3 regions of the Streptomyces sp. NPDC058665 genome follow, and region 1 is predicted to be linked to each of the others. Evidence: riboswitches for the same ligand, from Rfam matches in the RefSeq annotation. Region 1 holds a riboswitch; each other region holds the start of a gene.

Region 1 (3,267 bases):
CCGCGTACGTACGTATCTGACCCGCCGCGCCCCTGATCTGTTCCGCAGGTCGCGGCGGTGGCTGGTCGTCTCGGCCGCGGTGATGGCCGTCGCGGTGCTGGGTGTCGCCCTGCGCGGGGTGAACCTCGGCGTGGAGTTCACCGGCGGGCGGCTCATGGAGTACGCGACGACCCGGCCCGTCGATGTCGACACGGCTCGCACGGCCCTGGCCGACGCGGGCTTCGCCGATGCCGAGGTCACCACGGCGGGCCGGCAGGAGCTCTCGGTGCGCACCGGGGACACGAGCGAGCGGGCCGAGGCGGCCATCCGCGGCGCCCTGAGCGAGGAGGGCGGACCGACGACGAAGGTACGGGACGACCTGATCGGCCCCAGCCTCGGCGATGAGCTGAGGCGCCACGCGCTGATCGCGCTGGGGATCGCCGTCGGGGTCCAACTCCTGTATCTGGCCGTGCGGTTCAGATGGTCGTTCGCGGTGGCGTCGGTGGCCGCGCTGGTGCACGACGTGGTGATCCTGATCGGGGTCTTCGCGTGGCTGGGCCGTCCCGTCGACGGGATCTTCCTCGCCGCGCTGCTCACCGTCATCGGTTACTCGGTGAACGACTCCGTGGTGGTCTTCGACCGGGTCCGTGAGCTGTGGGCGAGGGCGCCCCGCGCTTCCCTGGTGCCGACCGCGCGAACCGCTGTACTACAGATGGTGCCCAGAACCGTGAACACCGGCATGGGCGCGCTGTTCATCCTCACGGCGCTGGCGGTACTCGGCGGGGACTCGCTCAGGGACTTCGCGCTGGCCCTGCTCATCGGTATCTGCGTGGGCACGTACTCGTCCGTGTTCACCGCCGTGCCGGTCGCGCTGGCGATGGAGACGTCCCGCAAGGGGGGTCCGGGGGCGCCGCGGGGGCGGCGTGGCGCGGGCCGTTCACGGACGGTGCCGCGTCGCGGACGCCCGGCGGACAACGGGGCGCGGGTGTGAGCGCGTGAAGGCCGCCGGCCGGGCCGCTGGTGCGGTCCGGCCGGCGGTCGGTGAGGTGACGGACGCCGCAGGGTCTAGTAGGGACCGTTGACGTTGTCGATGGAGCCGTAGCGGTCGGCCGCGTAGTTGCAGGCCGCGGTGATGTTGGCGACCGGGTCGTAGCTGTCGGTCGACGTGCCGGGCACGTGGTACGCCTCGAACGTCGGGGCGATGACCTGGAGCAGGCCCTTCGACGGGGTGCCGGCCGCGGCGTTGGAGTCCCAGTTGTTGATGGCGCGGGGGTTACCACCGGACTCGCGCATGATGTTGCGGTGGATGCCGTCGTACGAGCCGGGTATGCCGTTCTGCGCCATGACGTCCAGCGCCTCCCGGATCCAGCCGTCGAGGTTGTTGGTGTAGGTCTTGGCGGCGGTCTCGACGGCCTCGGTGGCCTCGCTCTCCGACGCGGTCCCGGTCGGCGCGGCCCCCTCGGACTTGGCCTTCCCGGCGAGCTTCAGCTTCAGGCCGGGGTGGATGAGCGAGGGGTTGTCGCCGACGGCGGCGCGGTTGGTCTTGTAGATCGCCTGCCAGCCACCGCTCACGGAGCGGGCCTTGGCGATCTTGGCCAGCGACTCGCCCTTGATGACGGTGTGGGTCACCTTCTGGACGGCGGTCGAAGCGGCCGGGGCCGTCTTGACGTGCTGCGGGGCGGGGGCCGCGCCCGCCGTGGTAGCGGTCACCAGGGGAAGGGCGAGTGCTGCGCCGCCCGTGCCGACCGCGATGAGGCGGCGGGCGAGCGGGCTGGTGCGGGAACGGCGGTGCTTACCCTCTGCGGGCATGACGAAATCCTCTCCGTCGCCTGCGAGGTGAGCTGTCGGGTTCGAGCGGGAGATGCCCGGCCGCGATAGTGCGCGACTTCACCCCGAGCCGGTCCGGTGCAACGGATCGGCGACTTACCTGGGTCCCCCGCTCCTGCCGTCCATGAGTTGTTGGGTGCGGTTTCCGGACAGCGGCAGGATTCGGCGTTCCGCCCGGAATGACGAGAACGTAAGCGAGAAGGTCCGGGCGAAACAAGTCCTGAATTCACAGGGCCATGCCATTCACGGATCCGGCGCCGGTCAATTCGAATTCGGGCGAGGCGATTCGGGCCTCAACTTTCTTTTGCGGCACGGGAGGTGGGGCGGGGCGGCGAGAAGCGCGGTCCTTCAAACCTGTGACACACATCACGAGCTTTCGGTGCAACCACTCGCACCCAACACCACCCAAAAAGGGACAAGTTAGGCTTGAAATACCCATAACGACCGCACCGCAAAATGGACAAATGTGCGCTTTCCAATAGGGCGGGGTGGGGTGGTTTCCCGGCCCCGCTCCGCCCTTGTACGCGGGCTGGTCGACCGCCCAGGAGCTGGGCAGCAGAGCACCGAGCGCGCAAGGTGCGGAACCTTCGGAACGTGCCGAACAAGCGCCTACACTCCGGGAGTTGCTTTCACGAGGCCCCCGTGTCAGGGAATGGTCAGGTCCCGCCAGAATTCGGATTCCACGGAAACGGAGAGGATGGAGAATCGGTTGCCGGCGAGCCGTGTTCATCCCGTGGGGAGGACATCGGCCGCCTCGGACCGGTGCGCCCACTCCTTGGCTACGAGGACCGTCTTCCGATCCGCCTGGACTGCTTCGGTAAGATACGTACTACGCGGTTTGTTTTTCAATACCTGTCGTCACAGCCCGACTACGAATCTATGCAAGGCAGGAGGGAGCCCGATGGCGCAGCAAGACCGTGCAATCCGGACCCGCCGGTCGATCCTCGAAGCGGCGGCGGCCGTCTTCGACGAGCGCGGCTACAACTCGGCCACCGTCGGCGAGATCCTCACGCGGGCGGGGGTGACCAAGGGCGCCCTGTACTTCCACTTCACCTCGAAGGAAGACCTCGCGCTCGGGGTCCTCGACGCCCAACTGGCGATCGGACCGTTCCCCGAGCAGAGCAGCAAACTACAGCTGCTCGTGGACCAGGGCATGGTCCTCGCACACCGGCTGCGCCACGACCCGCTGGTCAGAGCCAGTACGGGCCTGGCGCTCGACCAGAGCGCACTCGGCATCAACCGCGGCACACCGTTCGAGTCGTGGGTGGCGCAGAACGAGGACATGCTGCGCCAGGCGAAGGAGCAGGGCGAACTCCTGCCCCATGTGAACCTCAGGGAGACCGCCGAGCTGTTCACCGGCGCCTTCGCCGGCGTGCAGACGATGTCCCATGTCCTGTGCGACCGCGCGGATCTCGACCACCGGATCTCGGTGCTTCTCAACCATGTGCTGCCGAGCATCGC
Region 2 (3,267 bases), on a different contig from region 1:
TGGACCGTCGTCATGATGATGTCGTCGAAGTCCAGGGCGTTGGCCTCGCGCAGCCGCCCCTGGTACATCCGGTACGCCTCGGCCAGCGTCTTCTCGAAGGGGTCACTCGCCTGACCGGCGAAGGTCTCCTCGTCGATCAGCTCGTTCTTCAGGTTCGAGATCTTGGCGCTGAAGGACTTCGGGGGGTGCCGCTTGGGGTCGAGGTCCAGATCGCGGCAGACCAGAGCCATGAGCCGCTTGGAGTCGGCCGCGTCGTAGATCGAGAACGACGACGTGAAGCCGAGCCGCTTCGACTCGCGGCGCAGGATCCGCACGCAGGCACTGTGGAACGTCATCACCCACATGGCGGCGGCGCGCGGGCCGACGAGCTGCTCGACACGCTCCTTCATCTCGCCGGCGGCCTTGTTGGTGAACGTGATCGCCAGTATTTCGCCCGGATGCACCCGGCGGGTCCCCAGCAGATGCGCGATCCGGTGGGTCAGCACACGGGTCTTGCCCGAGCCGGCGCCGGCCACGATGAGCAGCGGCGATCCGGTGTGCACGACGGCGGCGCGCTGCTCCTCGTTCAGCCCTTCGAGCAGCGCCGCCGGGTCCACGACGGTGCGCGGGGCGCCGTCGCGGTGGTGCGGATCCCGGGGCGGGGGCACGTCGAACTTCCCTCCGAAGAGATCGTCGGGCACCTGTTCCGGAGCGGTGTCCTCGGGTGGCGGCGGGGGCTCCTCGGCCGAGGGCTGGAGGTCCGCCAGGAAGCTGTCGTCAAAGAGGCTGCTCATCGCTTCCTGAGTCTAGGGTGCCGCACTGACAGCGGACTGCCACATGACTTGGCGGGGGCGCCGGGATGGCCTCAGGGGGGTCTCCGAGGGTGTTTATGCGAAAGGTCACGAAAATGTATCGGGCATATCGGCCATCAACCTTCACAGCGGCACCACGCATTGGCTAGCGTGCACGCCGAGGTGGTCCGTACTCCATCGGTGATCGGCGCCGAGCGGACGGCCTCCGCCGAATCCGGGCTTCCCGCAAGGGAGTTCGGAACCGGGGACCCACCACGTTCCACCGGGGTGAATCGGGCCGCTCACCAGGCCCGTAGGGCAGCCTTCCGTTCCGCCCGAACCCGACAGCTAACCCGGTAGGCGGTCCACGGAAGGAGATGCCGGCCTTGGCATCGCATCGTAAGACGCGCGCTCGCACCGGAATACGGGCGAACACCCCCGCCGTCGGTTTCACGACGGCCGCCCTCGCCTCGGTGACGCTGCTCTCGACGCAGAGCGCCACCGCCGCGCCGGCCGAGCCCAAGCCCTCGATCGAAGAAGTGCAGAAGAAGGTCGACGACCTGTACCGGCAGGCCGGTACGGCGACGCAGCAGTACAACAAGGCGAAGGAAGCGACCGACACCCAGCGCAAGTCGGTCGACCGGGTCCTGGACGACGTCGCCAAGAGCGCCGACAAGGTGAACGAGGCGCGGCGCGCCCTCGGTACGTATGCCGCGGCGCAGTACCGCGCGGGCGCCGTCGGTCCGACGGCCGCCCTGATGTTCGCCGACAGCCCCGAGTCGTACTTCGAGCAGACCCAGCTGATGGACCGGCTGACCGAGCGCCAGCAGGGGGCGGTCGAGGACTTCCAGAAGGAGCAGCGGTCCGCGGCCAAGCAGCGCGCCAAGGCGACGAAGAGCCTGGAGACGCTGACGGAGTCGCAGGCCTCCCTCAAGGAGGGCAAGCAGAAGGTCCAGAACAAGCTCGCGGCGGCGCGGTCGCTGCTCTCCGAGCTGACGGCCGAGGAGAAGGCGCGGCTCGCCGCCCTGGAGCGGGAGAAGGAGCAGGAGGCGCGCCGCAAGGCCGAGGCGAAGGCCAAGGAGGAGGCCGCGGAGCGCAAGCGCCAGGAGGAGGCGCGGCAGGAGGAGGCGCCCGCGACCGGCGGCGACACGGGCACGGGCACCGGTACGGGGACCGGCACCGGCTCCGGCACCACGGACGGTACGTACGCGGCCAAGGCCGAGAAGGTCCTCGCCTTCGCCCGCGCCCAGATCGGCAAGCCGTACGTGTGGGGCGCCACCGGCCCCAGCTCGTACGACTGCTCGGGGCTGACGGCCGCCGCCTGGAAGGAGGCGGGCGTGCAGCTGCCGCGTACGACCTGGGACCAGGTGAATGTCGGCAAGCGCGTCGCCACGGCGGACCTGCTCCCCGGCGACCTGGTGTTCTTCTACGACGACATCAGCCACGTCGGCATCTACAAGGGCGACGGCAAGATGATCCACGCGCCGAAACCGGGCGCGAACGTCCGCGAGGAGTCGATCTACTACATGCCGATCTACGGCAGCGTGCGCCCGGCCTGACCGGCTTGACCTTGACGCTGGGTCAACCCTCCATCCTCCCTTCAGGAGCCTCCTCACAGCCGACCGGAAGGCTCCGCGAAGGAGGCAGATGACCATGGTGACCCAATCGATCGCCGGTCCGGCGATTCGCGTGCGGGGTCTGGAGAAGTCGTTCGGGAAGCTCGAAGTGCTGCGCGGCGTGGACTTCGACGTGGCGCGGGGCGACATCTTCGCCCTGCTCGGCTCCAACGGGGCGGGCAAGACCACGACCGTGAGGATCCTCGCCACGCTCCTGAAGGCCGACGCGGGGACAGCCGGCGTCCATGGCTTCGACGTCGCCGTGCAATCGGCGGATGTGCGGGCGTCCATCAGCCTTACCGGGCAGTTCGCGGCCGTCGACGAGATCCTCAGCGGTCGGGAGAACCTCGTACTCGTCGCCAGGCTGCGCCACCTCAAGGACCCGGGCGCCATCGCGGACGACTTGCTGAGGCGCTTCTCGCTGACCGACGCCGGCACGCGGCAGGTGTCCACGTATTCAGGCGGGATGCGCCGTCGGCTGGACATCGCGATGAGCCTCATCGGGAATCCGCCGGTGATCTTCCTGGACGAGCCGACGGCCGGGCTCGACCCCGAGGCGCGTATCGAGGTGTGGCACGCCGTCAAGGAGCTCGCCGAGTACGGCACGACCGTCCTGCTCACCACGCAGTACCTGGACGAGGCCGAACAGCTCGCCGACCGGATCGCGATCCTTCACCAGGGTCGGATCATCGTGAACGGCACCCTCGCCGAGCTGAAGCAGCTCTTCCCGCCCGCCACGGTCGAGTACGTCGAGAAGCAGCCGACCCTGGAGGAGATCTTCCTCGCGATCATCGCCGGCGGCGACAAGACCGACGCCTCCGGCACGAAGAAGTAGGGGGGACAAGGATGACCTCGTACTTCTTCGCCGACACCGCCGTTCT
Region 3 (3,267 bases), on a different contig from region 1:
AGCCGACCGCGGGAGAGGCCAGGCCCTGGGCGTTCCCCGCCCCCGAGCGCGGCGCGCTGCCCAACGGCCTGACGGTGCTGCGCTGTCACCGCCCCGGCCAGCAGGTCGTGGCCGTCGAGATCTCCCTCGCCGCCCCGCTGGAGGCCGAGCCCGACGGCCTGGACGGCGTGGCCACGATCATGGCCCGCGCCCTGTCCGAGGGCACCGACAAGCACACCGCCGAGGAGTTCGCCGCCGAGCTGGAGCGCTGCGGCGCCACGCTGGACGCGCACGCCGACCACCCCGGTGTACGGGTCTCGCTGGAGGTCCCGGTCTCCCGGCTGCCCAAGGCGCTCGGCCTGCTCGCCGACGCCCTGCGCGCGCCGCTGTTCTCCGAGAGCGAGGTCGGCCGGCTCGTCACGAACAGGCTGGACGAGATCCCGCACGAGCAGGCCAACCCGGCCCGCCGCGCGGCGAAGCAGCTCTCCAGAGAGCTGTTCCCGGAGACCTCGCGCATGTCGCGCCCGCGCCAGGGCACCGAGGAGACCGTCGGACGCATCGACGCCAAGGGCGTCCGGGCCTTCTACGAGGCGCATGTCCGCCCCGCCACCGCCACCGCGGTGATCGTCGGCGACCTCACCGGTGTCGACCTCGACGCCCTGCTCGCCGAGACCCTCGGCGACTGGACGGGCGACACCTCCGAGCCGCGCCCCGTGCCGCCGGTGACGGCCGACGACACCGGCCGTGTCGTGATCGTGGACCGGCCCGGAGCCGTACAGACCCAGCTCCTGATCGGCCGCGTCGGCCCCGACCGGCACGACCGCGTCTGGCCGGCCCAGGTGCTCGGCACGTACTGCCTGGGCGGCACGCTCACCTCCCGGCTCGACCGGGTGCTGCGGGAGGAGAAGGGCTACACGTACGGCGTGCGGGCCTTCGCGCAGGTGCTGCGCTCCGACCCGGAGGGCACGGGCGCCTCCATGCTCGCCATCAGCGGGTCTGTGGACACCGAGTCGACCGGGCCCGCGCTGGACGACCTGTGGAAGGTCCTGCGTACGCTCGCGGCCGAAGGCCTGACGGACGCCGAGCGTGAGACGGCCGTACAGAATCTGGTCGGGGTCGCGCCGCTGAAGTACGAGACGGCCGCGTCCGTCGCGGACACGCTCGCCGACCAGGTCGAACAGCACCTGCCGGACGACTTCCAGGCGCGGCTGTACGCGCGCCTGGCCGAGACCGGCACGGTCGAGGCGACGGCCGCCGTCGTCAGCGCCTTCCCGGGCGACCGGCTCGTCACGGTGCTCGTCGGGGACGCCTCGGTGATCCGGGAGCCGGTCGAGGCGCTGGACATCGGCGAGGTGAAGGTCGTCACCGGCTGACGGCACGATCCCGTACGGGAATCAGGACAAAGGGAACCCCGGTGACGAACTTGTCGCCGGGGTTCCCTTATTTGTCCGTATTTATGGGTGGGTTGCCCGAATGCCCTGTGGCGTGCGCTACAAAACGGGCTGTCCGTTTGGTGATTGAAAGATGAACGCCTAGCGTCGGTCCGGCTGTTCGTCAGAGCCCGCCGCGTCCGCGGCACCGGACAGCCATCGCCGAGTCCCCGTCAGGCGCGAGCCTGGGGAGCCGGGGACCCAACCTGTCCCTGGGGTGAATCGGGCGCCCTTCGCCATGCGCGGAGGACCCCCGTAGGAGACCTTCCTGCTCCGAACCCGTCAGCCAGGCCCTGCCCGGTAGGCGAGAAGGAAGGAAAGGACCAGCCACCTCAATGGCGTTCACCCGTGCCACCGGGAAGCACCGTGCCCGGAACCGAATGACGCGCAGAGGTGCGAACTTCGCCGGAGCCGCGTCCCTCACCGCGGCCGGTGTCATCGGCACCCTCGCATCCCCGGCGCTCGCCGCCGACGCGGAGGCGACCCTCGCCCAGGAGGCCGTCCCCGAGGCCCCGCCCCGTGCCATCGTCATCGACGACTCGCTCGCCGCGAAGATCGACGCCCAGGCCGACGCGCAGCGGGCGGCAGCCGAAGAGGCCGCGGAAGCGAAGGCGGAGGCCAAGGCCGCCGCGCGCGCCAAGGCCGAGGCGAAGCGCAAGGCGGAGGCCCGCGCCAAGGAACTCCGCGCCGCCAAGGAGCGCGCGGCACGGGCCGCCGAGCGCGAGCGCCTCAACTCCTACCGGCTCCCGGTCGCCGGCTCCTCGCTCACCACCGGCTACAGGACCGGCGGCGCGCTCTGGTCCTCCGGCAGCCACTCCGGCGTCGACTTCCGTGCCGCGTCCGGCACTTCGGTCGTGGCCGTCGGCGCGGGCACCGTCGTCGAGGCCGGCTGGGGCGGCGCGTACGGGAACAACATCGTCATCCGTATGAACGACGGCACGTACACCCAGTACGGACACCTCTCGTCCATAGGCGTCTCCATCGGCCAGAGCGTCGCCCCGGGGCAGCAGATCGCCCTCTCCGGCTCGACCGGCAACTCCAGCGGCCCGCACCTGCACTTCGAGGCGCGGACGACCGCGGAGTACGGCTCCGACATCGACCCGGTCGCGTATCTGCGCTCCCACGGCGTGAACGTCTAGTCACCACGCGACGAAGGCCCCGGCATCCTGCCGGGGCCTTCGCCATACGTGCCAGGAACGTGCGCTCGCGCTTCAGACGGTCTCGGGCAGCTCGTCCAGACCCTCGGCGACCAGCTTCGCCAGCCGGTCCAGCGCGATCTCCGCACCGTCCGCGTCGGAGAACAGGACGATCTCGTCGCCGCCCTGCGCGCCCAGCCCCAGCACGGCGAGCATCGACACCGCGTTGACCGGGCTGCCGTCGGCCTTGGCGATGGTAAGCGGAACGCCGGAAGCCGTGGCGGCCCGGACGAAGATGGAGGCGGGACGGGCGTGCAGGCCCTCGGCCCAGCCGACATTGACGCGGCGCTCAGCCATGGTGTTGCCCTTCAAGTCACAGTTGTTGTCTAGACCAGTGTCTCATGTGCCCCGGAACGGCCCGGTGCGGCACCCCCAGCCTGCCCCGGCCGGGTAACCGCCGCTACCCATGTGCGCGCCGTAGGCTCGTGTCATGACGCCGCCGTCGCAGCACGCGTACCCCGCTCACTGGGAAGCAGACGTGGTGCTGCGCGACGGGGGCACGGCCCGCGTCCGCCCCATCACCACCCACGACGCCGAGCGGCTGGTCAACTTCTACGAGCAGGTGTCCGACGAGTCGAAGTACTACCGCTTCTTCGCGCCCTACCCCCGGCTCTCCGACAAGGACGTCTACCGGTTCACCCACCACGACTACGTGGACCGGG

The links. A riboswitch is a leader RNA that binds a small molecule or an ion and turns the genes downstream of it on or off. The one in region 1 is predicted to bind cyclic di-AMP.
Positions count from the first base shown of each region.
Region 2: it holds a riboswitch for cyclic di-AMP, as region 1 does, so the genes downstream of both, ACFWV8_RS27115 (NlpC/P60 family protein) here and ACFWV8_RS24460 (transglycosylase SLT domain-containing protein) in region 1, are expected to answer to the same signal.
Region 3: it holds a riboswitch for cyclic di-AMP, as region 1 does, so the genes downstream of both, ACFWV8_RS22660 (M23 family metallopeptidase) here and ACFWV8_RS24460 (transglycosylase SLT domain-containing protein) in region 1, are expected to answer to the same signal.

Region 1 is NZ_JBHXRX010000039.1:29,110-32,376, reverse strand. Features, by position in the region: gene secD (protein translocase subunit SecD) at 1-970, shown strand, start outside; gene ACFWV8_RS24460 (transglycosylase SLT domain-containing protein) at 1,045-1,788, opposite strand; cyclic di-AMP (ydaO/yuaA leader) riboswitch at 1,793-1,984, opposite strand; gene ACFWV8_RS24455 (ScbR family autoregulator-binding transcription factor) at 2,708-3,267, shown strand, end outside.
Region 2 is NZ_JBHXRX010000048.1:19,129-22,395, forward strand. Features, by position in the region: gene ACFWV8_RS27110 (ATP-dependent DNA helicase) at 1-773, opposite strand, end outside; cyclic di-AMP (ydaO/yuaA leader) riboswitch at 988-1,149, shown strand; gene ACFWV8_RS27115 (NlpC/P60 family protein) at 1,148-2,329, shown strand; gene ACFWV8_RS27120 (ABC transporter ATP-binding protein) at 2,424-3,221, shown strand; gene ACFWV8_RS27125 (ABC transporter permease) at 3,233-3,267, shown strand, end outside.
Region 3 is NZ_JBHXRX010000034.1:65,201-68,467, forward strand. Features, by position in the region: gene ACFWV8_RS22655 (M16 family metallopeptidase) at 1-1,352, shown strand, start outside; cyclic di-AMP (ydaO/yuaA leader) riboswitch at 1,560-1,730, shown strand; gene ACFWV8_RS22660 (M23 family metallopeptidase) at 1,745-2,548, shown strand; gene ACFWV8_RS22665 (HPr family phosphocarrier protein) at 2,621-2,902, opposite strand; gene ACFWV8_RS22670 (GNAT family N-acetyltransferase) at 3,036-3,267, shown strand, end outside.